Hyphomicrobium denitrificans ATCC 51888: one gene and its partner. The protein of the gene in region 1 interacts with the protein of each later gene in a pairwise test. Links are inferred from orthologs where the notes say so. Each region holds a gene or a part of one and is shown in the gene's direction. Other genes may lie near its edges. The genes, in order: HDEN_RS08010 and HDEN_RS11610.

Evidence for each region.
Region 2: the proteins of HDEN_RS08010 (region 1) and HDEN_RS11610 interact in binary tests that used the Escherichia coli proteins (3 or more experiments, as listed by UniProt). The link is inferred for Hyphomicrobium denitrificans ATCC 51888 from one-to-one orthologs.

Annotation. Positions count from the first base shown.
Region 1 is NC_014313.1:1,657,187-1,671,513, forward strand. The notes cover bases 176-2,993. They hold HDEN_RS08010 (2Fe-2S iron-sulfur cluster-binding protein), read left to right. Parts: upstream 176-1,333; coding sequence 1,334-1,654; downstream 1,655-2,993. Other genes in these bases: HDEN_RS08000 (coiled-coil domain-containing protein), read right to left, coding at 176-371; HDEN_RS08005 (Hpt domain-containing protein), read left to right, coding at 751-1,155; HDEN_RS08015 (NAD(P)/FAD-dependent oxidoreductase), read left to right, coding at 1,680-2,741; HDEN_RS08020 (GNAT family N-acetyltransferase), read right to left, coding at 2,766-2,993. Also shown: more of HDEN_RS08000, read right to left, coding at 1-175; more of HDEN_RS08020, read right to left, coding at 2,994-4,031; HDEN_RS08025 (hypothetical protein), read right to left, coding at 4,131-4,496; HDEN_RS08030 (hypothetical protein), read right to left, coding at 4,559-5,074; HDEN_RS08035 (vWA domain-containing protein), read right to left, coding at 5,213-6,388; HDEN_RS18335 (hypothetical protein), read left to right, coding at 6,387-6,557; HDEN_RS08040 (porin), read right to left, coding at 6,592-7,926; HDEN_RS08045 (porin), read right to left, coding at 8,331-9,641; HDEN_RS08050 (glucan biosynthesis protein G), read left to right, coding at 10,378-11,937; glucans biosynthesis glucosyltransferase MdoH, read left to right, coding at 11,922-13,895; HDEN_RS08060 (YcjF family protein), read right to left, coding at 13,905-14,327. UniProt on the Escherichia coli protein: Ferredoxin are iron-sulfur proteins that transfer electrons in a wide variety of metabolic reactions. Although the function of this ferredoxin is unknown it is probable that it has a role as a cellular electron transfer protein.
Region 2 is NC_014313.1:2,401,930-2,416,326, reverse strand. What follows is about bases 4,412-7,299. They hold HDEN_RS11610 (HesB/IscA family protein), read left to right. Parts: upstream 4,412-5,618; coding sequence 5,619-5,981; downstream 5,982-7,299. Other genes in these bases: HDEN_RS11600 (DEAD/DEAH box helicase), read right to left, coding at 6,555-7,299; HDEN_RS11605 (hypothetical protein), read right to left, coding at 6,076-6,348; HDEN_RS11615 (SUF system Fe-S cluster assembly protein), read left to right, coding at 5,064-5,525; HDEN_RS11620 (cysteine desulfurase), read left to right, coding at 4,412-5,051. Also shown: Fe-S cluster assembly protein SufB, read left to right, coding at 1-1,348; HDEN_RS11635 (hypothetical protein), read left to right, coding at 1,352-1,612; Fe-S cluster assembly ATPase SufC, read left to right, coding at 1,668-2,423; Fe-S cluster assembly protein SufD, read left to right, coding at 2,425-3,759; more of HDEN_RS11620, read left to right, coding at 3,768-4,411; more of HDEN_RS11600, read right to left, coding at 7,300-8,177; HDEN_RS11595 (aquaporin), read right to left, coding at 8,512-9,183; HDEN_RS11590 (fatty acid desaturase family protein), read left to right, coding at 9,493-10,890; parE (DNA topoisomerase IV subunit B), read right to left, coding at 10,980-12,989; panC (pantoate--beta-alanine ligase), read right to left, coding at 13,161-14,021; bifunctional proline dehydrogenase/L-glutamate gamma-semialdehyde dehydrogenase PutA, read left to right, coding at 14,202-14,397. UniProt on the Escherichia coli protein: Is able to transfer iron-sulfur clusters to apo-ferredoxin. Multiple cycles of [2Fe2S] cluster formation and transfer are observed, suggesting that IscA acts catalytically.

The DNA of each region.
Region 1 (14,327 bases):
ATGGTGGCGAGGCGAAAAACCTTGCTCGAGGGTTTCTGCTCGAGCGCGTAGATCAGACCGCCGATGCTCGGCACATCGTCGTTAGCGGCGATCTTACCGCGAACCGGGCCTGCGGGACGGCGGCGCGCGACGCGCCGGGCCGGTGCCTCTTCCACTACCGGCGCAGGCTTTTCAGGCTTCGGCTGATCGGACGGCGAAAGCCCACCCAACAGAGGCGGAGGCAGAGCCAGTGCGGGCATTGATGTGGAAGGCGGAGGTGTTGACGGTTCGTCGGTTGCTGCCGGCTGGCCAAGCGTCGGCTCGACCGGCGTCGCCGTTGCAGGCGCCCTCCCGGCGATAGCCATCAGCTTCGCAATCTGATCTTGCGACATTGCGCAACGCCCCCCACTCGAACCGGCAACCGCTAACGATACCCCGTGCGCCCGGGGCAGCCGGAAACTCTCTTTGCACACTATCGGACTTTATATGCGTCCGCAAAACACAAAGACATATCCTTTGATAAGAAATGCCTATGCATCACTGGCACTTAGCAGCCTACAGCGACGTTTGCGGCTGGATTACGGCGAAACCCAAAACGTAACCATGCAGCCGACCACGTGACGCGCCTGGACAAGCTTTCCTAAGTAATCCCTACCGAGACACTTCGAAATAGACACTTCAACTTTACCCAGAGTTATTCCGCATTTGCCACAATTACTAGAAGACCAAACCTCGCCGCGCGGGGAAGAAGTCGCGATCTGGGGAGATGGAATGCATAGAGCGCCAAGCCCGACAACCGGGCCGGAAGCCGTTCCGGCGTTCGTCGAGGCCGATGCAAGACCGTCCGAACCGGTCGATTTCCAGCACCTTCGCCGTTACACCTTCGGCGATCAGGCGCTGGAGAAGGAAATCCTCACCCTGTTCCTGGGACAGCTGCCTGAGACGATCGCCACGCTGCGGTCCGCAACCAGCCAGAAAGAGTGGAAAGTGGCGGCCCATACGCTCAAGGGCTCCTGCCGGGCGGTCGGGGCGTTCCGGCTCGGCGACATCGCCCAGGAGGCTGAAAGACTGGACTTTGGTGCCGTGTCCGAGGCCTGCGCGGACGCAATTCTCAGCATCGAGAGCGGTGCGGCCGAAGCCGGCGCGTTTATTCGCAGCACCTACGAAATCACCTGACCAGCCGGTTCTTTAGCCGGTCCCTCTGCCGCCCTAAAGCATGCATGGCCGAGCGTTTGGCTTGAAATGCCGCAACGGTGCCTCTAAGTGTGCGCGCTATCGTAACTTCCAAATCAGCAGTGACATGCAAGCCCCCCCTTTAGGGATTGCGAAATAGCGACAGGACGCGCACGGACCCATGACGAAGATCACGTTCATCCAGCCAGACGGCGAAGGCCAGACGGTGGAAGTGGAAAACGGACTGACTGTCATGGAAGCCGCCAAGCTGAACGACGTCGCCGGTATCGAGGCGGAATGCGGCGGGGCATGCGCCTGCGCAACTTGCCATGTCTATGTCGACAAAGCCTGGCGTGAGAAAGCCGGCAAGCCGTCGGAAATGGAAGAGGACATGCTCGATTTCGCCTTCGACGTGCGCGAGGAGAGCCGACTGTCCTGCCAGATCAAAATCAGCGACGCGCTGGACGGGCTGATCGTTCGCGTCCCCGAGAAGCAGTTCTGACAACACTTACGCATTGGGCATTCGAATGACCGTGACCGCACCGGCGCAAGAGGCAACGACGACAGCCGAGATCATCGAGACCGATGCCGTCGTCATCGGCGCCGGACCTTGCGGCCTGTTCGCGATCTTCGAACTCGGGCTTCTCGATATCAAGGCGCACGTTGTCGACATTCTCGATCGGCCGGGCGGACAGTGCGCCGAGCTTTATCCTGAAAAGCCGATCTACGACGTTCCGGCGCTGCCAACCGTCACCGGCCAGGAACTGACCGACCGGCTGATGGAGCAGATCAAACCGTTCGGGGCGACATTCCATTTTAGCGAGCAAATCAACACGCTCAAACGCGAGGCGGACGGGCGCTTTCGCCTGACGACGGATGCCGGGACTGAATGTCTGACCAAGGTCGTCGTCATCGCCGCGGGCGGCGGCTCGTTCACGCCGAAGCGTCCGCCGCTTGCAGGGATCGAAGACTACGAAGGAAAATCGGTCTTCTATTCGGTGCGTAAAATCGAGCAGATGCGCGGCAAGGACGTCGTCATCGTCGGCGGCGGCGACAGCGCGCTCGACTGGACGCTGAACCTCGCGCCGGTCGCCAACAGCCTGACGCTGGTCCACCGTCGCGATGAATTTCGCGGCGCTCCGCATTCCGTCGAGAAGATGCGCAAGCTGGTTGCGGACGGCCAAATCCGTCTGTTGATCGGGCAGGTGACGACGCTGGAAGGCGCAGACGGCGAACTTTCAAGCGTTCAAATCAAGACTGCGGACGGCGTCGAAAGCGTTCCGTGCACGGCCATGCTGCCCTTCTTCGGACTGACGATGAAGCTCGGTCCGGTCGCAGACTGGGGTCTCAATCTTCATGAGAACCTCATCAACGTCGATACGGAACGCTTCGAGACGAGCGAGCCGGGCATCTTCGCCATTGGCGATATCAACTGGTATCCCGGGAAGCTGAAGCTCATCCTGTCGGGTTTCCACGAGGCGGCGCTGATGGCGCAGGCGGCGCATCGCATCGTCTATCCCAACAAGAAGCTGATGTTCCAGTACACGACGTCGTCGTCGAACCTGCAGAAGAAGCTCGGCGTCAAATAGAGCGTCGCTCAGTCGATAATTTGATTATCCCTGCGCCGAAGCGCCCGTGAGCCCCTGACGCATCAAACGGCGCAGAGGTTTTGGCACGGCTTTGAGTGCCGACTTCAAGCGCGGGCGCAGAAACTCGAGATAGACGCGCGCGTAGAGGTAGCCCTTCGCGCTCGAGGGGATCACCCAGTCGATGACCGGCTCGGACTTATCGCACCAATCCATTTTATAGGCGTCGCCAGGCGCCATCATATCGTAGACGTCGAGCTTTTCGGCGTAGCCCTGTTTCAAGTTCTGTTCGAGCAGCAGCACGCCGACGCCGGCTTTTTCGAATGCGAGTTCGAAGGCCATCACATGCACGACAAGACGGCCCTTGCAGGTGAAGGAAATCTCATAGGCGGCCGCGTCTCCGCACGTCTTCAGAATCGAGACGACACATGCAACCGGTTTGGCTTTGCTTTCTGCGACGTCGCGGAAAAAGCGAACCGTGCGGTCGTCGTTCAAGGCGCTCGATACAAGTCCGCGATCCTTGAGCCAACGATTTTTGACGGTGATTGCGTTCGCGGCAAACGCGCCAGCCTCGGCGCCGCCATGCAGGCGCAGGAATTCAAGCGGGCCTTTTTCTTCCAGCCGTTTCGTCAGCCGCCGACGGTTGCGGCGCATCTTGGTTGAGAAGCTCTGCTCTTCGAACGCTGCGAAATCCTTCGCGCTCGCGAGGTCCATATAGGGCGCGACTTGCGTGTCCGCGATTTGAGCGCCGATGTCGCACATCAAGCGCGCGACATTGGCGTCAGCGCGGACACGTCTCAAGCGCAAAACATCCGACGACAGATTTTTGCGGATGTACTCCAGTCCTGTGCGCAGAATTTCGGACGAGACGCTGCCGGTGTCGATCAAGGCGTCGCCGTACTGCGCGACGGGCTCACCCATCCAATAAACTTCAGTGATACCATTCGCGCGTTCGGAGACGAGCGGCCAGATCATCACGAGGCGACCGTTCTGACGACCGGTCAGGATCGCGAGGCGAGGTCCTGACTTGGCGCCGTCTTTGGCGAGAAAGCCGTTGGCCCAGTGCCAGCAGAAATTGAAGGATTGGAAGACGTGGATGGATCGGGCCGAGCGTTCGAACAGATCGTTCCACTCGGGCTCGAGCGCATCGAACGCGCTTCGTTCGGTGATGAGCGTGAGATCGATGCGTGGCGCGATCCCGTCGCGCGTCACAGTTCGCGATGCCGTGTCAGGCGATGACGGTGTCAGCGAGGCGACCGAACGGGCGGCGACGTGCATGTTCGATTGTTCCATAAGAAATCGTGGCGCGAGCGACGTGAAGCGCGCTACCGGCAATTCTTTCTAGAGGGCAATCGTTAGGCGACGGTTACGCGGCGCGACTGAAGCGTTCGTTTACACGTGTGCGATTTCGAGAAATGCCAGCGCCAACAATGATATGGCGACCGCTGCGGCAACGAGCTTGCCGCGTCGCGAGGGTGCCGCCGTGCCCATGATGAGCGGGACGATGAGTGCGGCAGCGGTTGCGAAATTGATGGCGATCAGGCCACCGGGTCCGATTGCGCCACGGGCGGCGGGGAATTGCAATCCGATCCAGACGCCCGCGGCGATGCCGAGCGTCATGGCTCCGACCAACCTTGGCCAGAAGCCGGTGCTCGGACGTTCGAACCCAAGCAGTGCGAGTGTCGTCAGCGGGGCTAGAAACAGCAACGCGCCCGCAATCGCTTTGACGAAAATTTCCGCCCACAGAATTTGCTGCACGCTATCGCATCCGGTCTTTCGGATTGGAACTCGGTGCGGTCACGAGCGGGTCCGCACGCGGCTTACCGCATCATGTCCTGCATGTTGGCGCCTTGATTGCCGGACGATGACGACGATGAGGATTTGCCCCAGCCTCCGAACAGGCTGTCGTCTTCGGCGACTTCAGGCGGAGAGGGTGTGAAGTCGCCAGCCAGATGGCGGTTCAACGCCAGCTTGATGCGTGCCGTCTTTTCCGCCGAGCAATAATCCGGTTTGCTGACGAGCGCCTTCGAGACCGTATTGAAGGACGCGTCGTAGATCTGCGTCAGCTTCGGCAGATCGGTGGGGTTCGCAGCGGACTGGGTCGCGAGGAAATTGTTCTTCAACTTCGCGGGATCGAAATTATAGCCGCACTTGATGGCGCGGGCCGACGTGGCAGCCACATCCATCGTGCGCGTCGCAGGGTCGTTGTTGCGGTCGATGGGGCTCTCCTGGTTTGCGCCAAAGAGCGAGCCAGTCGACAATTTCGGCAGGCTGGCGCCGCAGCCGCCGAGGCTCGCCGTCATCAGGCCCACGAAAAGAATTCGTGCGATCTTCATTTGGGAATGTCCCCGTTCCCCCGAACCCTCATGACATGGCGCAGGACCGGGGGCGGGTCAACCTCCCGAGGCCGACTCGTTCCTTGCTTTTCACCGCATTAACTCAGGCCGAGCACCCGTTCGCCCGCGCATGGTGCGTCAGCGCATCAGTTCGCGGGTGGCGGCGTCGAGGCCTTCGAGCGTCAAGGGGAACATGCGGCCGCCCAGCAGCGTCCGGACCATGTTGATCGACGGTGTCCAGTTCCAGTGGCGCTCATCGATCGGGTTCAGCCAGACCGCATGCTTGTAGATGTCCGTGACGCGCGTCAGCCAGAGGGCGCCGGGCTCCTCGTTCATATGCTCGACGGAGCCGCCCGGCACCGAAATTTCATAGGGGCTCATTGAGGCATCGCCGACGAAGATGACTTTGTAGTCGGCGGGGAAGGTGTTCAGCACCTGCCAGGTCGGGGTCTTGTCGGTGTAGCGGCGGGCGTTGTCCTTCCAGACGCTCTCGTAGAGGCAGTTGTGGAAGTAGAAATATTCGAGGTGCTTGAACTCCGTGCGTGCCGCCGAGAAGAGCTCTTCGACTTCCTTGATGTGGTCGTCCATCGAGCCGCCGATGTCGAAGAACATCAGGAGCTTCACGGCGTTGTGGCGCTCGGCGCGCATGCGGACGTCGAGATAGCCTTTTTCGGCGGTGCCGCGGATCGTGCCGTCGAGATCGAGTTCGGATGCTGCACCCGTGCGCGCGAATTGACGGAGACGGCGCAGCGCGACCTTGATCGTGCGCGTGCCGATTTCGGCGGTGCCATCGAGATCCCTGAACTCGCGCTTATCCCAAACCTTGATCGCGCGACGATGGCGGCTTTCGTGCTGGCCGATACGGATGCCGGCCGGGTTATATCCGTAGGCACCGAACGGCGACGTGCCGCCGGTTCCGATCCATTTGTTGCCGCCCTGATGGCGCTCCTTCTGCTCGGCGAGGCGCTTCTTCAGCTCCTCCATGATTTTGTCCCAGCCGCCAAGCTCGGCGATGCGCTTCTTGTCCTCGTCGGAGAGATGCAGCGTAGCGATGCGGCGGAGCCATTCCTCGGGGATTTCGGCTTCGATCGCCTCGGCCGTCGACTCGAGGCCTTTGAACACGTGGCCGAAGACCTGGTCGAAACGGTCGAGGTTGCGCTCGTCCTTCACCAGGGCGGCGCGCGACAGGTAATAAAAATCCTCGACGCGCGTGCCGGCCGCGCCTGCCGCGACGGCTTCGAGCAGCGTCAGGTATTCTTTGAGCGTGACCGGGATCTTGGCCGAGCGCAGCTCGCTGAAGAACGTTTCAAACATGGGCGAGACTTTAGACCGGTGGCCGCCTGACGTCACCGGCCGGGGTGTCGCTCGTCTGCGGTCATTGCAGGGCGGCGGTTCGGCGTGGGTGGCCGCCTTCGCGGCCATGACGGTCGTCGAGGTACGCAAGCCTGGAGAGGTCGGTGCAAAAAAAGAAGCCGCCCGGTGAGGGGCGGCTTCGATATTCGCGGTTTCTGATCGAATTAGAAGTTGATCAGAGCACCGAAGGTAACTTCCTGGAAGTTGTCGGTCGAGAGACCGCCTTCAACATCACCGACCGCTTCGACGCCTTTGAAGCTGGCATCGATGTTGCGGTACTTCAGCCAAAGAGACATGGCAGCGGCATCGACTTCCTGGACAACACCAAGACCCCAGAGGCGAGCCGACGAGCGGTCGTAGTCAAAGAGATCGACAGAAGGACCATCAGCGAGGTTGGTGCCAATCGTGCCGCCGTTGCGGTTCTCGATGTGCTCGTACTCACCATAGAATACGGTGTGGCCAAGCGGGTTCAAACGCTTACGGATACCGAGCTTACCGTACCAGGTGTTGTTGCTACGATCGTCGGCACCGTAAGAGTCGCCGAAACCGAGGTGTCCGTAGGCGCCGTAGGCGAACAGGCCTGTCGGCACGTGTTCAACATAAGCGCCGATCTGGAAGTATTCGGAGTCGGGTGCCTGAAGCGTATTGCCCGTCGGGAAGTAGGCGTTCGTGACTGCGTTTGACGTCTGGCTGTATGCTGCAGCGAGAGAGACCTTCACGCTGTTCCACTCGCCAGCATAGCGAGCTGCGACATCCCAGAAGTCGTCTTCACCCCACGATGCCGACACAGAGAAGCCAGCGAACGTCGGCGAGTCATAACGAACCGAGTTCGTCGGAAGACCGTTGACGTCACCCCAGGTTCCCGTGCCTGCCCAGTTCAGGTTCGTCAGCTGACCGTTCTTCTGTCTCACGAAGAATGAGAAGAAATCGAACGGAACCCAGTTTGCCGGAACGAGCGAGCCCGAACCGTCGACCAGGATGGCCGTGTTATCCGAAGCCTGCGACTGCTTACCAACCGAGATCTTGCCCAGCTGGTCGCTCTTGATGAACCAGAACGACTGCAGCGTGCCGACCGAGTTCGTCGCGCCACCGCCGGAAATCGTCAGTACAGACGGACCGTCAGCGATACCCTGGCTCGTCGTCAAGCTGTCCGAGCCCATTGCTTCCAAGTGCAGCACGTAACCAGCGGTCCAGCCCGGCATGATCTGCGCCTGGCCCGTGAACATCACGTGGCTGGCGAGCGTCGTGCCGAGATCGGTCACGTAAACGTTCGATTGGCCGCCGTCATCCCACCAAGTGACCTGCTGGCCAACCCAGCCAGAAATCGTCAGCGAGACTTTGCGATTGCCCTTGCGCGCCGTCGTGGCTTCGAGTTCCGCGATGCGTTCCTCGAGGTCCGCGCAGCAATTGCCGCCCAGGTCCGCAGCAGAGGCGCTCGTGGCGAATCCGCCAGCGAGAACGCCTGCAGCGACCAGTGCGCCTAGGCTATATTTCATCATTCTACCTTCTCCCGTCTTCATCACTTCTAGTGGTGGACGCGGTACTTGGCGTTCGCCGTTATTTAGAACTGCGCGACTACGCAGTTCACGGCGGTACACCTGCCAAGTGACGTCGCCGCTTGAGGGGGAAGCTCTGTGATTCGTCCCTTTGCAACAATTACGGTTTGCAAATTCGCCGTGACGAATCCCGCGTTGTGGCGAGAGGGCAACTAACGGAACAAGGTCCACACCTGTGGCTGGACCGCATAAATAACTGAATTCGCTACGTTAAAGGCGATTGATTGCGGTGTGTCCGTGCAAAATGAGTTTTCCACGCATCACATGAGGACAAGCTGTGCATGACGCAAAAGAAAAGGCCGCCTCAATGGGCGGCCTTCGCTTTTTTCGATTTTTAGAGGTTCTGATCAGAAATTGATCAGAGCACCGAAGGTGACTTCCTGGAAGTTGTTGGTCGCAAGACCACCGTCGCCACCCTCGATTTCAACACCCTTAAAGCTGGCGTCGATGTTGCGGTACTTCAGCCAGAGTGACATGGCGGCCGAGTCGATTTCCTGGACAACACCAACACCCCAGAGGCGAGCCGACGCTTTGTCATAGCCGTAGAGCAAATCAGGTGTGTCGGTATCCGGGCCTGCGCCATTAGCATAGATATCGCCACCGTTGCGGTTTTCTATGCGCTCGTACTCACCGTAAAGAACAGTGTGGCCAAGCGGATTCCAACGCTGACGGATACCGGCCTTGCCGTACCAGGTCTGATTGCTGCTAGCGGACGAGTCGTGGAAGTTGAGGTTTCCATACGCTCCGTAGGCGAACAGGCCCGTCGGCATGTGCTCGACATATGCGCCAACCTGGAAGTAGCCTGTATCGAACGGCTGCAGAACGTTGGCGCTGTTGCCCGACGAGCTGTTCGTCTGGCTGTAAGCCGCAGCAGCCGCGACCTTGAAGTCAGCCCATTCACCCGCATAGCGAGCGGCGACGTCCCAGAAGTCGTCTTCACCCCAAGATGCCGACACCGAGAAGCCACCGAACGACGGCGAGTCGTAACGGACCGAGTTCGTCGGCGCTCCGTTGACGTCGCCCCAGGTGCCTACGCCGCCCCAGGTCGTATCGGTCAGCTGGCCATTCTTCTGTCTAATGAAGAACGAGTTGAAGTCGAACGGAACCCAGTTGGCCGGAACGAGCGAACCCGAACCGTCGACGAGGATCGCCGTGTTATCCGAAGCCTGCGACTGCTTACCAACCGAGACCTTACCCAGCTGGTCGCTCTTGATGAACCAGAAGGACTGCAGCGTGCTGACGCCGTTGGCGCTGCCCGTCAGCAGATTCGGGCCATCCGGCACGCCCTGCGTCGTCGTCAGCGAGTCGGAGCCGATCGCCTCGAGATGGAGGACATAACCCGCTGTCCAGCCCGGCAGAATCTGTGCTTGACCGGTGAATTTCACGTGGCTGGCGAGCGTCGAACCAAGATCCGTGACGTAAACGTTCGACTGGCCTCCGTCATCCCACCAGGTGACCTGCTGGCCAACCCAGCCGGAAACCGTCAGCGAGACCTTACGGTTGCCCTTGCGGGCCGTCGTGGCTTCGAGTTCTGCGATGCGTTCCTCGAGGTCCGCGCAGCAGTTCCCCCCAAGGTCGGCCGCCGATGCGCTGTTGACCGACATCCCGCCTGCCAGCAGGCCTGCCGCCACCAGGGCACTCAGACTATACTTGCTCATGAACCTACTCCCGTCTGCTTCGACTGAGGAATGACGGACGGAACGAACTGTTCAGCCCAACACTCTTCTTATTCGATGGTCTTTTGTTTAAACCCGTCGTCAAACCCGTCTTCTGCGGTCCACGGGTTGCCCCCCGAATCACCGCTCAGGGCAATGCTTAAAGCAGATTAGATTCGCGGGTGAAATACCTTTGGCCAAAGCACCTGTGGAATTGAAGGAGTTTGTGACACAAAAGTCACGAGCAGAAGTAGTCAAACGAGAGCATATCAACGCCCCGTTGTGTGGATGTGTCGGCCTTCCGGGGATCGGTGCGGCGGCGCCTGATTTTGCAGTTGCTCATCGTGCGACGTTGTCTCGCCCGCGCAGGTAAAGACTTAGCAGGAAACCGAATTCGCCTTATTGAAGCGAAAACTTATCATTCTTCGGAGTAAAAAGGCTTCACTGGCGCGATCAACCGTCATCTGCCGGAATGCTGGCGAGGCCGCGAATTATTCCCGCTGGTATGCCGCCGATGCGCGCCTGCTGCGTTGGCCGGTTGATGATGCACGCGGAGGTTTTTGCGGCCGTTAACGGGCTCGCAACGATTGACGAGAAAGTCACACCTAGAATGGATCGACGTGGAAAATCTGCCACAATCGTCATTTAGCAAATCTCTTATTGCTAATTGGTGGGCGCTTGGCGGGAGCGTACACCAGACCATCAGACGCTCACCGCTCGGGCAAGCAGAAATTCGAACATGACAGGCAAACTACTCGATCGGCGGTCGGTTCTCGGGCAGGCTGCAATGGGAACCTTTGCCCTCGCGGCCGCCAAACTGGCGCTCGCTACGGATATTGCGGAGGCGGCGGGCGAGTCGTCGTCGCCACCAACGCCGTTCAGCACCTCGAACGTCAACGCCGAGGCGAAGCGCCTCGCAGATCAGCCCTTCGGGAAGCCGGCGCTCGATCTGCCGCCGCCCTTCAACAAGCTCAATTATGATCAGTATCGCGACATCCGCTTTCGTTCGGAGAAGGCGATCTGGAAGGGCGAGCATCTCAATTTCGAGATCCAGCCGTTCGCCATGGGCTGGCTGTACGACATGCCGGTCGATCTCTGGGTGGTCGACAACGGCGCGGCATCGCGGCTGGTCGCCAATGGCAAGCTGTTCAGCTTCGGCCCACTGATCGGCCCAAGTCCCGACGATGCGCCGTACGGGTTCTCGGGATTTCGCGTTCACGGACCGATCAACCGCTCCGACAATTTCGACGAGTATGCCGTATTTCAAGGCGCGAGCTATTTCCGCGCCGTTGGGCGTGGCCAAGGCTATGGCGCCTCGGCGCGCGGGCTGGCGCTGAATACGGCGCGTCCAGGCGGGGAAGAGTTTCCGTTCTTCAGGACATTCTGGCTCGAAAAGCCGAAACCCGGTGCAACTCAAGTCACGCTCTATGCGTTGCTCGACAGTCCGTCGACGACCGGCGCGTATCGGTTTGTCATTGAGCCGGGAGAAACGACCACCATGGACGTGTCGGCGACGCTATATCCTCGCGTCGCGCTGCCCCATGTCGGGATTGCGCCTCTGACGAGCATGTTTCTTAACGGCAACGCGACGCCGCGGCGAACACGCGATTTCCGCCCCGAGGTCCACGACAGCGAGGGGCTTGCGATCGTCAACGGTAGCGAGGAACGTCTCTGGCGGCCGCTCAACAATCCCAAAACCTTGCAAGTCAGCGCCTTCATGGACAAGGACCCGCGCGGCTTCGGACTATGGCAGCGCGACCGGACATTCCGCAGCTATGAAGATCTCGAAGCTCACTATGAGCAGAGACCAAGCGTTTGGGTGCAGCCCAAAGGACAGTGGGGCGAGGGCTATATCGAGCTCGTCGAAATCCCGGTCGAGAACGAAATCCACGACAACGTCGTCGCCTATTGGCATCCAGGGAAGCCGCTGACGCCCGGCGGACCGCACGTCTTCAACTACAAGCTCAGCTGGGGCAGGGATGTCCCGGCGTCGTGGTCGGGCGCACGCGTCGCGAAGACGCGTGTCGGCGGCGGCAAGAAACCGGAAAACCTTCTTTTCGTCATCGATTTGACAGGTCCTGCGGTGAAGGATGCGAAGGATCTGCCAGTCGCCGACGTTACAGCCAGCGCCGGCCAGATCTCGAACGTCGCGGTTCAACGCAATCTTGAGATTTCTGGTGTTCGAGTGACGTTTGAGCTGACGCCCGGCGACGCCGAGCTCGCGGAATTGCGGTGCATCTTGAAGGCCGGCGATCAGGCCGTCTCGGAGACTTGGCTCTATCGATGGACGAAGCCGTAAACGAAAACTTCAAAGGCGATTTTCCGCTCGACCCTGCGCAGCCCGTCGTGGCGCGTGACGCGGGTCCGTGGTCGCATTTGCCGGCGGCAGCGCCGCTCGACATGCCGGAGCAGGATTTCAGCGCGAAGATCGCTCGCATCGCCGAGCCGCGGCGGCGCGGCTATTGGGTGCCTCGCACCGCGATCTTTGCAGGCGCGGCGGCGCTGACTGCAGCCTTCGCGCATGAGCTGTTCAGCATCCTGGCGTTCGTCATGATCACGCCGGTGCAGTTTCTCTTTCTCATCCTGTCGACGATTGCGTTCGGGTGGATCGCGATCGGCAGCCTGAGCGCGGCGCTCGGCTTTCTGCCGCTATTCGCCGGCGAGCGCGCCGATACCATTACGCCGCCGCAACCGACCGAACCGCTGAATACGCGCGTCGCGCTACTCTTTCCCGTCTACCACGAAGAGCCGACGCGGATCGCCGGTGCGATCGAGGCGATGGCGCGCGAACTCGACGGCCTCGGCCGCGCCCGCAACTTCGATGTTTTCATTCTGTCGGACACGCGTGGCGACGATGACGGCGGACGGGAAGCCGACGTCTATCGCGCGCTGACGCAGGAAATCGCACCGTTCGTTTCCGTCTACTATCGCCGGCGCATGCAGAACACCGCCCGCAAGGCCGGCAACATCGCCGACTGGGTCAGCCGCTTCGGCGGCGGCTACGAGTCCTTCATCATTCTGGATGGCGACAGCGTCATGGACGGGCGCACGCTGGTCTCGCTGGCGCTTGCGATGGAAGCCGATCCGAAGGCCGGGCTCATCCAAACCGTGCCGCGCATCGTCGGCGGCGAAACGCTGCTCCAGCGTTTGCAGCAATTCGCCTGCAACACCTACGGCCCCGCAGTGTCGTCGGGTCTTGCCTTCTGGCATCGGGACCAGGGCAACTACTGGGGCCACAACGCCATCATCCGGACAGCCGCATTCGCGTCGGCTGCTGGACTTCCTGACCTCCCGGGCCGGAAGCCGTTCGGCGGCCACATCATGAGCCACGACTTCGTCGAAGCGGTTCTGCTTCAACGTGCCGGTTATGGCGTGCACATGATGCCGTCGCTCGAGGGGTCGTATGAGGGCATGCCGCCCAACATCGTCGACATCGTCGCCCGCGACCGCCGCTGGGCGCAGGGAAACCTTCAGCATCTCGCCATCGTGTCGCAAAGCGGCCTGACGCCGATGGGGCGCCTGCATCTCGGGATGGGCGCTACGTCGTATCTCATCTCGGCGGTCTGGGCCCTGTCGCTCGTCGTCGGCATCATCCTGGCCCTGCAAGGCCAGCAGATGATCCCGAGCTATTTCCGTGACGCGAAGACGCTCTTCCCGATCTGGCCGATCATCGACCCCGGCGCGGCGCTCAGGCTTTTCCTGGCGACGCTGGTCGTGGTGCTGCTGCCGAAGTTTCTGGGCCTGTTCCTCGCGTGGAAGGAAGCGCGTGCCCGGCATGACCTTCTGGGCGCGGTGCGCGTAACGGTCGGCGTCTTCGTCGAGACGATCTACTCGATGCTGATCGCGCCGATCTTCATGGTGACGCAGACGGTCGCCTCAGCCGAAATTCTGGCAGGTCTCGATTCCGGATGGAAGCCTCAAAACCGCAACGACGGCGCGCTGTCGTTCGATGACGCGATGTGGTTCGCGCGCTGGCACACGTTGATCGGTCTGATCGCGGGCGGCATTGCGTGGACGGTTTCGCCGGGCCTTCTCATGTGGATGGCGCCGGTCATTCTCGGCCTTGTGCTGGCCGGGCCGGTGAGCTGGATCACGTCGCTACGCGCCGGTCCGCTCGAACGCTGGGCGCTTGCAACCAACGTCGATCTGTCGCCGCCATCGGTTTTGATCGACGCCGGACACCGCTCGAATACGTGGGCGCGCCGCGCCGCGACGCCGGGCGGGTTGAATGCCGAGCCGGAAGCAGCGGCAGCGTAAGAGCGCCGTCTATTGCGGCTTGTCGGCTTTTTCCGAACCTCTGAGCGAGCGTATCAGCTCGCTGAAGATTTCGCGCACGCGCAAGGGTTCCGCGTCGAGATAGGGCAGCGGACGCGTGACCTCGACGGCGACCACTCCGAGCCGCGCGGTCAAGGCTCCGTTGAATGCGCCCTCGCCGAGACGGCGGGACAGTCTGCGAAGGACGTCCTGCCCGACGAATTGTCCGAGCAGATCATCGGTCATCGCGATGCCGCCGGTCGCGATCACGTGACCGACGACGAGACGCGCGAGGCGCAAAGCACCAAGCACGCCGGGCCGGCCGCCATACAACCCAGCAATCGCGCGGAACATCCGGACGTTCTCGACGAGCACGAATGCCATCGCGATCCACATGATCGGCGACAGCGCCGAGACGGTCGCAACGCGCTTGCC
Region 2 (14,397 bases), 750 kb from region 1 along the record:
GCGCTACATCTCGGCCAAGAAGGGCGAGCCCGAGTGGCTTTTGAACTGGCGTCTCGAGGCGTTCCAGCGCTGGAAAGCGATGACCGAGCCGACGTGGGCGCGGGTGCATTACCCCAAGATCGATTTCCAGGACCTCTATTACTATTCCGCACCGAAATCGACCGAAGGCCCGAAGAGCCTCGAAGAAGTCGATCCCGAGTTGCTCGAGACTTACAAAAAACTCGGCATTCCGCTGAAGGAGCAGGAAATCCTCGCGGGCGTGTCGTCGTCGCGCGTCGCGGTCGATGCCGTGTTCGACAGCGTGTCGATCGTCACGACGTTCAAGGAAGAGCTGGCGAAAGCCGGCGTCATCTTCTGCCCGATTTCGGAAGCGGTGCGCGAGCATCCCGAGCTTGTGAAGAAGTACCTGGGCTCGGTCGTGCCGCAGTCGGACAACTTCTATGCGGCACTGAACTCGGCGGTGTTCTCGGACGGCTCGTTCGTCTACGTGCCCGAAGGCGTGCGCTGCCCGATGGAGCTGTCCACCTACTTCCGCATCAACGAAAAGCAGACGGGCCAGTTCGAGCGCACGCTGATCATCGCGGATAAGGGTTCGTACGTCTCCTACCTCGAAGGCTGCACCGCGCCGACGCGCGATGAAAATCAGCTGCACGCAGCCGTCGTCGAGCTCGTCGCTTTGGACGATGCCGAGATCAAATATTCGACCGTGCAGAACTGGTATCCGGGAGACGCCCAGGGCAAGGGCGGCATCTATAACTTCGTGACCAAGCGCGGCGACTGCCGCGGCCATCATTCGAAGATCTCCTGGACGCAGGTCGAAACCGGCTCCGCGATCACCTGGAAGTATCCGAGCTGCATTCTGCGCGGCGACCATTCGCGCGGCGAGTTCTACTCGATCGCCGTTTCGAACGGCTATCAGCAGGTCGACAGCGGCACCAAGATGATCCACCTCGGCAAGAACTCGTCGAGCCGCATCATCTCGAAGGGCATCGCGGCCGGATATTCGCAGAACACGTATCGCGGTCTCGTCTCGGCGCATCGCAAGGCGACCGGCGTTCGCAACTTCACGAACTGCGACTCGCTTCTGATCGGCGACAAGTGCGGCGCGCACACCGTGCCTTACATCGAAGCCAAGAACTCGAGCGCGCATTTCGAACACGAGGCGACGACGTCGAAGATTTCCGACGACATGCTGTTCTATTGCCAGCAGCGCGGCCTCTCGCAGGAAGAAGCGGTTGCGCTCGTCGTCAACGGTTTCGTTCGCGACGTCCTGCAGCACTTGCCGATGGAGTTCATGGCAGAGACGCAAAAGCTGATCGGCATCTCGCTCGAAGGGAGCGTTGGTTAAGCCATGTCTGAATACTGGTTCAGGCCGAAAACATATGGATATGGCGCCACCCCAATCAACTGGAAGGGATGGGCGTCGACGCTCGCATTTGCAGCTGTGATCGCCGCAATTGCAGGAGGTTTTTTACTGTCGGCAAGTGGTCGGGAGTCGCTCGATCGTATCATCCTCGGCGCTGTGCTTCTGGCCGCGCTCGTCGCCGGATTTACTTGGTTTGCACATTCGAAAACGGAAGGCGAATGGCGATGGCGTTGGGGCAAGGATTAGTCCGCAAAACGGCCGTCGCACATAACATTTGAATACGAGTTGAGAGAGAAGTCGGATGCTTGAAATTAAAAACCTGCACGTAAAGCTCGAAGACGAAGATCGCGTGATCCTGAAGGGACTTTCGCTGACGGTTCCGAAGGGCGAAGTCCATGCGATCATGGGCCCGAACGGCTCCGGAAAATCGACGCTCGCATATGTGCTCGCAGGCCGTGCGGGATACGAAGTCACCGACGGCGACATTCTCTGGAATGGTGAGTCCATTTTGGAAATGCAACCCGACGAGCGCGCCGCGAAAGGCGTCTTCCTGGCATTTCAGTATCCGATGGAAATCCCCGGCGTCGCCGGCCTGACGTTCCTCCGCACGGCGATGAACGCGGTGAGAAAGAAGCGCGGCGAAGCCGAGCTGACGACGCCCGCCTTCATGAAGATCGTCAAGGAAAAGGGCGAAAAGCTCAACATCGACGTCAACATGCTGAAGCGCCCCGTCAACGTCGGCTTCTCGGGCGGCGAGAAGAAGCGTTCCGAGATTTTGCAGATGGCGTTGCTTGAGCCGACGCTCTGCGTGCTGGATGAAACCGATTCCGGCCTCGACATCGACGCACTGCGTGTCGTCGCCGAAGGCGTCAACGCGCTTCGCGACAAGGATCGTGCGTTCCTCGTCATCACGCACTATCAGCGCCTCTTGAACTACATCGTCCCCGACAAGGTTCACGTCTTGGCCGACGGCCGCATTCAGAAAACAGGCGGCAAGGAACTCGCGCTCGAACTCGAGAAATCGGGATACGCGGACTTCACCGGCAAGGCAGCGTGACATGAACGTGGCATTGATGAAAACAAAGGCCGAGCAGGCGCTGACGGAGGCTTTCGAAGCGTCCGCCGCCAAGTTGCCGGGAAGCGCTGCGGTCAAGGCGCGGCGTGCTGAAGCCATCGGTGCATTCGGGTCTCTCGGCCTGCCGCACCGGCGCATTGAGGAATGGAAGTACACGGATCTGCGCGGCAATCTGAAGGACGTGCTGCCGCCGGCCATCCACGATGAAACCCCGCTGACGATCGCCGAATTGATCGTCGCGCTCGGGCCGCTTGCCCACGTCGATGCGCATCGTATCGCCTTCGTCAACGGCCATCACCGTGCGGAACTCGATGACTTGAGGGATGCCTCGGGCCTCGAAGTGACGACGCTCGGAAAAACGCTTTCGTCCGCGCCGACCAATGTTGCCGACGCGCTGACGAAGTCGGACGCCAACGGCGCGATCGCAGCGCTCAATGCGGCCTTCATGACCGACGGCGCCATCGTGCGCGTCGCGGACAAGGCGACCTTGGCGAAGCCGCTGCTCGTCGTGTTCGTGCGGGCCGGAAGTGCCAAACAGACCGTGACCGTTCGCAACTTCGTCTCGATCGGTGACGCTGCCACAGCAACGATCATCGAAGCGCACGTCGTGCTTCCAGGTTCCGCAATTGAATCCCAAAGCAACGCGCTCACCGAAGTCAGCGTCGGAAAAGGCGCGACCCTGCATCATGCCAAGGTCGCGGTCGATGACGGCAAATGCCTTCATCTCGCCGATTGGGACGTGGTGCTTGGCGCCGATGCAACGTATCGCGGCTTCCAGTTTTCGTCCGGCCTCGGGCTGGCGCGCAACGAGATCAACGTCCGCTACGCCGGTGAACGCGGCAAGCTCGATTTGTCCGGCGCCTACATGGCCCGCGCGCACGAGCACGTCGACACCACGCTCGTCGTCGATCATGCCGTGCCCAACTGCGAGAGCCGCGAGCTGTTCAAGGGCGTGCTCGACGATCATGGTCGCGGCGTGTTCCAGGGCAAGATCATCGTTCGGCCGGATGCCCAGAAGACCGACGGCAAGCAAATGGCTCAGGCGCTGATGCTGTCGGAGGATGCCGAATTCGACTCGAAGCCGGAGCTTGAAATCTTCGCCGACGACGTCGTCTGCGGTCACGGCACGACATCCGCCGAGCTTGATCCCGACCTGCTCTTTTATTGCCGGTCGCGCGGTATTCCGGAAGCTGAGGCGCGCGCGTTGATGATCGAGTCCTTCATCGGCGAAGCGATCGACAAGGTCGAAAATCCGGAGCTTCACACGGCGTTGATGGCGTTTGCGGTCAATTGGCTTTCAAACGCGGCACGCGGATAGGATTTTGGATGGGAAGTGAAACGAAAGTTGCCGCTGTGCGCAGCGCCGCGTCGCAATCGGGCCTCACCGCCGCGCCTTACGACGTGGAGCTTATTCGCGCCGACTTCCCGATCCTGTTTCGCGAGGTCCACGACCGCCCGCTCGTCTATCTCGACAACGGCGCATCGGCTCAGAAGCCGCGCTCCGTCATAGAAGCGATGGACTATGCCTATCGCTTCGAATACGCGAACGTGCATCGCGGCCTGCACCATCTCTCGAACGTCGCGACCGATCATTACGAGACGGCACGCGAGACGGCGCGCCGCTTTCTCAATGCCGAACATTCGGACGAGATCATTTTCACTCGCAACGCGACCGGCGCGATCAATCTCGTCGCGCGCTCTTTCGGCGAGCCGCGCATCGCCGAGGGCGACGAGATCGTCATCACGATCATGGAGCATCACGCCAATATCGTGCCGTGGCATTTTCTGCGCGAGCGCAACGGCGCGGTGCTGAAATGGGCGCCGATGACCGATCGCGGCGAGCTGCTCGTCGACAAGCTGGATCAGCTGATCACCAAGCGCACGAAGCTCGTCGCCGTCACGCATATGTCGAACGTTCTCGGCACGATCAACCCGGTGAAGGAGATCGTGCGCATCGCTCACGCCAAGGGCGTGCCGGTTCTGATCGACGGCAGCCAGTCGGCTGTGCACATGACCGTCGACGTGCGCGACCTCGATTGCGATTTCTACGTCTTCACGGGCCACAAGACCTACGGGCCGTCGGGCATCGGCGTGCTCTACGCCAAGCGCGAGCATCTGGAATCGATGCCGCCCTACGAAGGCGGCGGCGATATGATCGAGCACGTCTCCGTCGATCGCATCACCTACGCGAAGCCGCCGCATCGCTTTGAAGCCGGAACGCCCGCGATCGTCGAAGCCGTAGGTTTGAACGCGGCGCTGAACTACATGATGCAGATCGGTCGCGACCGCATCGCGCGTTACGAAGCTGAACTCGGCGCCTACGCCGCCGAACGGTTAGGCGAGCTTCCGTGGTTGAAGCTTTACGGCACGGCGCCCGGCAAAGGCGCGATCTTCTCGTTTACGATCGACGGCCTGCATCCGCACGACGTTTCGACGATCATCGATCGTTCGGGCGTCGCGATCCGCGCGGGGCACCATTGCGCGCAGCCGCTGATGGAACGTTTGGGCGTGACGGCAACCTGCCGTGCCTCGTTCGCATTGTACAACACCAAAGCCGAGGCTGACGCGCTCGTGACAGCGCTCACCAAGGCTCATGATCTCTTTACTTAAGGAGCTTCCAAAATGGACGGGAAGCAAATGACAGATGAGCGCGAAGCTTTGAAGACCGCCGTTGACGTGTTGGACACGCCAGTCGTCGCGCCGTCAGTCGACGGCAACGCGACAGCAAGCGCGGAAGCGCCTGCGCCAAGCACATCGTCGGCCTTGTCGGCGGAAGAAATCGATCGTCTGACAAACGATATCGTCGCCGCGCTGAAGACCGTTTACGATCCTGAAATTCCGGCCGACATCTACGAGCTGGGGCTGATCTACAAGGTTGAGATCGACGATGATCGCAACGTCGTCATCGATATGACGCTCACCGCGCCCGGCTGTCCGGTCGCGGGCGAAATGCCGGTCTGGGTCGAAAACGCCGTCAGCGCCGTCCCGGGCGTCGCCCACACGAAGGTCAACATCGTGTTCACCCCGCCCTGGGATCAGAGCCGCATGTCGGACGAAGCCCGTCTTGCGATCGGCATGTTCTGATGTACCTCGTATTTGGCTCGCGAATACCCATATACTTGGCCGGTTCGAACCACGGAGGCGCGCGTGCCCTCGCTTAGAATGATGCCAAAAGTCATGACGTTGACGGACGCCGCTGCGGCGCGCGTCGCGACGTTGATTGCCCAGAAGCCCGGCGTCAAGGCGCTGAAGATCGGCATCAAGAAGGGCGGCTGCGCGGGCATGGAATATACGATGACGTGGGCCGATCAGATCGGGAAGTTCGACGAGGTGATCGAGGACAAGGGCGCGATCGTGCTCATCGATCCCGCCGCGATCATGTATCTGCTCGGCACCGAGATGGACTTCAAGACGGACAAGCTCTCATCGCAGTTCGTGTTCAACAACCCGAACCAGAAAAGCGCCTGTGGATGCGGCGAGAGCGTCAATCTCGAACCGGCCCCAGCGGTGCCGGAGGGCTTCGCGCCAGCTGATCGTTAACAAACCGCTGGATCTGATGTTTTCCGAGGCGCCGCTGTTCCAGCGGCGCCTTATGTTTTTGCAATTTTTCTAGGCGTCGTTGGCGCCGCTCAAATCATGGCATCCGCTCGCGGGTGTGACCGCGCCATTCTTCGTGCACAGGGACATATGCCCGCCCATTGTGGATGATGTAGGCGTGGGAAGGGCCAACGGGCAACGTTGTGGCAGCCGGCGGCGGGGCGCCGTTGTGCTGCTCCTCGTAGAAACCCCAATTCTCGGGATCGCCGTTTGCGTAGCCCAGATAGTTAGCGCTGGCGGGCAAGCTGAAAACGCAAGCGGATAGTGCCGTCGCAGCGGCCGCGACGAGGACCTTTGTCGAGAGGATCATGGCGCCAAATTCCTTTGGCTGCAGGTCTAACCGTGCCTCTCCGCCGTCCGAAACTGGCATGTGGTGTAGGCAGACGCGCCGACTATAGGCCGGGTGGATTATCATCCCTTCGGTCGGCGGACTAGGCCGGCAACGGCGGCGCCATTGAAGACGCAGCCGATGCCGCCACGATTGGATTGAGGCGTCGCTTTGGAGTTCGAGCGCGACTAGCCTCGGCCTGGCACCTTCGCTGGGCGTGACGGCTTGCGCATGAACGCCGGAATATTCTCCGCGAATCCGACGCGTTCGTCATGCCGGGGAGCAGGTTGCGGCTTGCGAACCGGCTCGGCAGCAGGTGAACGCTCCGGCGCAGGAGCACGACGCTGCGGCGCCTTCGGCTCGTCAGTCCAGCTGTCAGCCGCGCGCGGACGCTGAGCAGTCCGCTGAGGTTTATCGCGCGGCGGCTGCTGTTCGTTCGCACGCGGACGTTCGCGTTTTGCCTGCTGGGGCGCGGGCGACGCCGCCTGCGGACGTTCAGCCTTGGCCTCTTGCTCACCGCCATGCTGCTCGCGCTGTTGCGGCGCGCCGTTGACTTTTCTCGGCTCCGGTTTGCGCGCGTCACGGCTGCCGTGCGGCCGGCCGGATTTCGCCTGCGGAGCTCCGCGTCCGCCGCGGCCCCGGCGTCGTTTGCCAGCACCCGCGATGTCTTCCTCGCTTGGAGGATCGCCAAGCCAGATCGCAGTTTCGCCGGTCACCTTCTCGATGTCCGCGACGAATTTCAGGTCGTCCGGACTGACGAGCGATGCAGAATGGCCCTCGCGTCCCGCGCGGCCGGTTCGCCCAATGCGGTGAACGTAATCGTCGGCAGCCCAAGGAAGATCGAAATTGAAGACGTGCGAAACATCCGGGATATCAAGACCGCGCGCGGCAACGTCGGACGCCGCAAGCAGCATGATTTCGCCGTTGCGGAACTTGTCGAGCGTCTCCGTACGACTCGTCTGATCCATGTCGCCGTGGAGTTCGCCGGCATTGAAGCCGTGCTTAGACAGCGATTTGTAGAGTACCGCGACATCGCGCTTGCGATTGCAGAAGATGATGGCGTTCTTGACGTTGCCGTCGCGAATGAGCTCGCGAAGCATCTCGCGTTTCGCCCAGTCTTCGCCGTTCTGGCAGTAGACGAAGCGCTGCGTGATCGTCTTCGCCGTCGTCGCCGGCTTGGCGACTTCGATGCGCGTCGGATCTTTCAGGAACTGATCGACGAGTCGCGTGATCTCGGGCGGCATAGTCGCCGAGAAGAATAGCGTCTGCCGGCGCGGCGGCAGCAGCTTGCAGATTTTCTCGATGTCCGGAATGAAGCCCATGTCGAGCATGCGGTCGGCTTCGTCGATGACGAGAATCTCGACGCCCATCAGCATCACGCGTCCGCGCCCGAAATGATCGAGCAAGCGTCCAGGCGTCGCGATCAGAACGTCGACGCCGCGATCGAGCTTTTTCACCTGATCGTCCATCGACACGCCGCCGATCAGCAGTGCGACGGAGAGCTTATGATTGGTGCCGTACTTCTCGAAGCTCTGCGCGACCTGCGCGGCAAGCTCGCGCGTCGGAGCCAGGATCAGCGAGCGAGGCATTCGCGCGCGCGCACGTCCCGTCTCGAGCCGCGTAATCATCGGAAGAACGAAAGAGGCGGTTTTGCCTGTGCCCGTTTGGGCGATGCCGAGAACGTCACGTCCGGTCAGGGCGACCGGAATGGCTGCGGCTTGAATAGGGGTGGGATTTACATATCCCGCGGCCATTACGGCCGCTTGAACCTTGGGCGAAAGCCCGAGGTCAGCGAACGTCTTGCTGTCCAACAGTCAAGGTCTCCATCTGCACAACCCAAAAACTCCGGTGCGCGAGCACCAGACGGTCGATTGAGAGCGCAGGGGGATAGGTGCCGAAAAGGTCCAAAGCCGAAATGGGAGTGCGGATCAAAATGCGTTAAAAAATGCGCAAACTCGATCCCCTGCGCTCCGGCACGCCTGCGTGCTCGCATACATCCGACTGAAGTGCAAGGAAAACTCGGTGGTTTTGCGCCGTCGGGCCGCGCGTTTCTGTCACGGCAGGAGCAGCGAGAGCCCGGTCGGACCGGACAAAGAGTGGAGCGGAGACCTCGATCCCCGCCCCGTTGGATAAGACGTGTCGCGATCAGTCTTCGAGCAGCCACCGGCCGACGACACCACCGATGACGCCGCCAAGGATCGGCGCAGCCCAGAACACCCAAACCTGCGACAGCGCTTCGCCGCCAGCGTAAATCGCCGAGCCAAGACTACGGGCCGGGTTCACGGAAGCGTTCGAGATCGGAATCGCCATCAGGTGGATCGCAGTAAGCGTCAAACCGATCGCCACCGGAGCCAGCAGAGCAGGGCCGTTCGCGCGCGTTACGCCCATGATGACGATAAGGAAGAATGCCGTCAGCACGGTCTCGAGAATGAAGACTTCGCCGAGGCTCGCCTTGAGCATCGACAGTTCACCATAACCGTTCGCAGCGAACGTCGCACCGGTGTGGCCGACGAGGGAGAACACACCGCACGCCGCCAGCGCACCGACGACCTGCGCGATGATGTAAGGCACGGCCTTGCTTGCTTCGAAACGGCCGCCCGCGACCAGCCCGAGCGTTACGGCCGGATTGAAATGACCGCCTGAGATTTGGCCTACCGCATATGCCATCACCATCACCGTGGTGCCGATCGACAATGCAACGCCGAGAATACCGGCTGCGCCGGCGGGCGCTCCGAATGAGTAAAAGGCAGCGCCGAGAACGGACGCCATCAGCATAAAGGTGCCGAACACTTCGGCTGCGATCGCTCTGCTATTCATGTAATATTTCCCTCTGGGGCAATGTCTGCGCGCACCACGACTCTCTTGATTCGAATCATTGACGCGCTGAATAAGTTTAACTGAGTTCGGAATATAGAGCGAGCAGGCCGACACGAGGACGGGTTTAATCAAACTGAGAAAAAGCGTTGGAATCCCGTCACAAACCGAGAATTGCTTATTTGTCATGTCAGCTGAATTGATTTTCTGATTGGTGCTCCGAGGCGTAACGTGCATTCAGCAACGGCGCGAAGCGCCTTGTGACGACCGCGTCTGTAAAGGCTCTTCTGACTGGCCGAGGGTTTTCGACAGATGACTGCAAACGCCTTTGCGAAGACCGAGCTGATAGCTGAAACCGCAGTTGCGCCCGGCGCGGCACGTCCGAAAGGGCAGCGGCGAGGCGAAGCCATTCGCGAATTGAAAAAGCGCGATAACTCCACGAATTTCTATCATATTGGCGTCGTCTATTTGGTGATCGCTGCCGCCATTGGTGGTGCGGTCTGGAGCTATCACGCCGTCGCCGCAGCAGGACTGGAGTGGTGGTGGAATATTCCCGCGACGCTCGTCGCGATCGTGGTGATCGGCGCCTCCCAGCATCAGTTCGGCGGCGTCATCCACGAAGGCACGCATTTTATTCTTTTCGAGAATAAAATCTTGAACGAGCTGACTTCGGATTGGTTGGCGGCGTTTCCGATCTATACGTCGACCTTTCATTTCCGCTTGCATCATCTCGCGCATCACCAGTTCATCAACGATCCGGTCCGCGATCCCGATTGCGCGCAGCTGCACGATAGCGGCCACGATCTCGATTTCCCGATTACGCATTTCGAGATGCTGGCGGCGCTCGGCAAGCAGCTGTGGCTGCCGAATTTGTTCCGCTACACGATCGCGCGCGCCCGCTATAGCGCGCTCGGGACCGTCAACAACCCATACGTCGATCGCGAAAAGCGCGGCGAAAAGCTGCCGACGCTGGCGGGAATACTTTACGCCGTCGCAGCACCAGCCTTGGTCATTCCTCTGGTTCGATCAGGTCACGGCGCGTTGGCGTTTGCCGCGCTTGGCGCGCTGACCGCGCTCGTCGTGACGTACTTCGCGCGCCTCGACGAGAACAAACTTCCGCACGCGCATGTCGAAACGGTCGTTTCGCATCGGACGACGAACATCAGTCGCGTCGCATACATGGCGATGCTGTACGCGGCGCTGACTGCCATCGAAGTCGGCGGCTACGGACAGGCGTGGCGCTACTTCGCGCTGCTGTGGGTCGTGCCGTTGTTCACGACGTTCCCGCTGTTCATGATCATGCGCCAATGGGTGCAGCACGGAAACGCCGATCGTGGGCGCTATACGAACTCGCGCGTGTTTCTCGTCAATCCGTTCATTCGCTATGCCGTGTTTCCGTTCGGTATGGACTATCACCTGCCGCATCACATCTATGCGTCCGTCCCGCACTACAAGCTGCAAGGTTTGCACGAGCTGTTGCTGCAGGAACCCGAATACCGCGAGAAAGGCGTCGTGGTGGAAGGCTACTTCAACTCGCCGCATGGCGAGACCGAGGGGCGCAATCCGACGGTCGTAGAGGTGCTCGGAGAGAAGTACGCGCCGAAGGTCCAGGAAGACGTCTACGTCGACACCTCGACGCTCGAATATGCGAAAGTTCGCAATCCCGACGCCATCGCGCGCGAGAACGAAGCCTCAGCCAAGGGCAAGTGAGGCCCTCAGCCATTCCTTCTTACATCGGAAGAAGGTGGCCGAAGACCGGACGAGGGGGCGACGAAAGAAACTTCGCTTAGGAACGCGGACTAGATGTCTAGATCCTTCGCGAACGCCGCGCGCTCCTGAATGAACCGGAACCGCGCCTCGGGCTTCGATCCCATCAGCGAATTCACGACCTCGGACAACATATCGCGTTCGCCTTCGCCGATCGCAACGCGCAGCAGCGTGCGCCGCCGCTTGTCCATCGTCGTTTCCTTGAGATCCTTGAAGTCCATCTCGCCGAGACCTTTGAAGCGTGTGACTTTCGGCTTCTTGTTCTTGAATTGCGTCTCGATGAGCTGATCGCGATGCGCCTCGTTGCGCGCATACGCAACGTCGGACTTGTCTGAGATTTTGTAGAGCGGCGGCACGGCAAGGAAGAGATGGCCGTTCTCGATCAGCTCCGGCATCTCTTGATAGAAGAACGTAATCAGCAGCGACGCGATGTGCGCGCCATCGACGTCGGCGTCCGTCATGATGATCACGCGCTCATAGCGCAGATCTTCATCGCGGTATTTTGCGGCCGTACCCGCGCCGAGCGCCTGGATGAGATCGGCGAGAAGCTGGTTCTGGGAAAGCTTCGCGGACGAAGCATTCGCGACGTTCAAAATCTTGCCGCGTAACGGCAGAATAGCCTGCGTCTCGCGATCGCGTGCGCTCTTGGCGCTGCCACCGGCCGAGTCGCCCTCGACGATGAAGATTTCGGTGCCCGCAGCTTGCTGGATCGAGCAATCGGCAAGCTTGCCCGGCAGACGCAGCTTGCGCGTCGCCGACTGCCGCCCGACTTCTTTTTCGCGCCGCCGCTTCAGACGTTCTTCCGACTGGTCGACGGTCCACTCGAGCAGCTTCGTCGCCTGCTGCGGCGAATCCGCGAGCCAGTGATCGAAGGCGTCGCGCACCGCCGCCTCGACGATCTTCGTCGCTTCGACCGTCGCGAGCTTGTCTTTCGTCTGCCCCTGGAACTCAGGTTCGCGGATGAAGACGGACAGCGTCGACGCCGCCGTGCTCATCACGTCTTCGGACGTGATCTGCTGCGCCTTCTTGTTTCCCGTCAGCTCGCCATAGGCGCGAAGCCCTTTATAGAGAGCCTGCCGCAGCCCGTTCTCGTGCGTGCCGCCTTCGGCCGTCGGAACCGTGTTGCAATAGGAGAGCGAGAAACCGTCCTCGTCGGAAATCCAGGCGACCGCCCATTCGACCGAGCCGTGACCGCCATCTTTTTCGATGCGACCCGAAAAAATATCCTTCGTGACGCGCGTGCGGCCGTCGATTGACTCAGTCAGATAGTCGGCGAGGCCGCCGGGGAAGTGGAAAACGGCTTCAGACGGCGTATCGTCCTTGATCAGTTCCGGCGCGCACTTCCAGCGGATCTCGACGCCCGCGAAAAGATAAGCCTTGGCGCGCGACATTTTCAAAAGCCGCGACGGCTTGAATGCCGCGCCTTTGCCGAAAATCTTCTCGTCCGGACGGAAACGAACCTTGGTGCCGCGCCGGTTCATGATCGAACCGAGCTTTTCGAGCTTCGTCTGCGGAATACCGCGCGAAAAGACCATCCGATAAAGCTGCTGGTCGCGCGCCACCTGCACTTCGAGCGTTTCCGAAAGTGCGTTGACGACGGACACGCCGACGCCGTGCAGGCCGCCCGACGTATTGTAGGCCTTCGAGTCGAACTTGCCGCCCGCGTGCAATACGGTCAGCACGACTTCGAGCGTGCTGAGGCTCTTGTTTTTCGGATACGGGCCGACCGGAATGCCGCGGCCGTTGTCGGTGACGGCGAGGAACCCGTCAGCGGAAAGCTCGACCTCGATCCACGTCGCATGACCGGCGACCGCTTCGTCCATCGAGTTATCGATCACCTCGGCGAAGAGGTGATGCATCGCCTTCTCGTCCGTGCCGCCGATGTACATGCCGGGGCGGCGGCGAACAGGCTCCAGGCCTTCGAGCACTTCGATGTCATGCTCGCTGTAACCCGCGCTTTCGGCGGGCTTACGGGCGCGCGACGATTTTTCAGTCATTTCGCTGTCGAATTCCGAAAAGAGATCAATCTGCGATCGGCCCATGAGCAATCCTCAATCATGTCACGCCGACAGGCACACGCCGGAACCCGAAAGCCCCTGAAACGGCCTGACGCACGACAGCAGAACCGCTGAGGCGAATCTTGGAGACGTCCTTATAGACCGAGCCGCGCCCGGTGCCACCACACCCAATATGCTTTGTGGCCGAACCGCCACTTAAGGTTGGCTTCCGGCTGCGACATTGTCGATAAGCCGCGTCTTTCCGAGCCACGCGGCGGCCAGAATACGCAGCGGTTTTCCCGGAACCGTGGCGGCGCTGAGCGTCGCGGCGTCGCGCACGTCGATATAGTCGACTTTCGTGAATCCCGCCTCCACGAGGCGCGCCGTCGCGTCCGTCGTCACGACGCTGAACGGCGTCCCGGCGGCGATTCTTTCGGCCGCCTCGGTGATCGTCGCATAGAGAGCCGGGGCGATCGCGCGCTCCTTCTCCGAGAGGTAGGCATTGCGCGACGACAGCGCCAGACCGTCCGCTTCGCGCACCGTCGGCGCGGCGATGAGCGTCAATGGCATATTGAGGTCGTCGACCATCTGTCTGAGCACCGCGAGCTGCTGGAAGTCCTTTTCGCCGAAGATCGCGACGTCGGGCGTGACCTGGTTGAAAAGCTTCGCGCACACTGTCGCGACGCCGTCGAAATGGTGCGGCCGGAACGCGCCTTCGAGATCGGCCGATGCGCTGCCCGCTTTGACGCCGGTCGAGAACCCTGCTGGATACATCTCATCCACGCCCGGAGCCCAGACGAGATCGGCGTCGGCCTCCGCGAGCTTGGCGACGTCACCGGCTTCATCGCGTGGATAGCGCGCCAGATCCTCATGCGGAGCAAACTGCGTCGGGTTGACGAAGATCGACACGACGACCTTGTCGGCGCGGTCCTTGGCCTGCCTCACCAGCGAGACATGCCCCGGATGCAGCGCGCCCATCGTCGGCACCAGCGCGATCGTTTTGCCGGAGCGGCGCCAGTCGGCCGTCGCCTGTCTCAGGTCCCGGACGGTGGAAACGATCTTGACGGAATGGCTCACGACGCGCGCCTTATTTTTGCTGAGACTCGAGGCAGTTCCTGCCGCCAGACGAGGCAGCCCGTCAAGAGATTTGGGGAGGGAAGGCGTCGCGAGCAGGGCAGCGGACATTTTCGCGATCTGCTATGCTCAGGTCAGCAGGCGAATCGTCGGACAGCGTCTGGATACAGCGGGTTACAAAGAATGGTCGCGGCATTGCGGCATGAAGATTTACAGCGGGCGCTCCCTCCACGGGATGAACTTTCCGCGCAATACCTGGCGGATGAACCGCGTCTCGTCGGCGCCCTGATCGAGCGCGCTTTCTTCGCCGAGGACGAGCGCCGCCGCATCGCCGACGTCGCGCGCCGGTTGGTTCACACCGCCCGCGCAAACAAGGCCG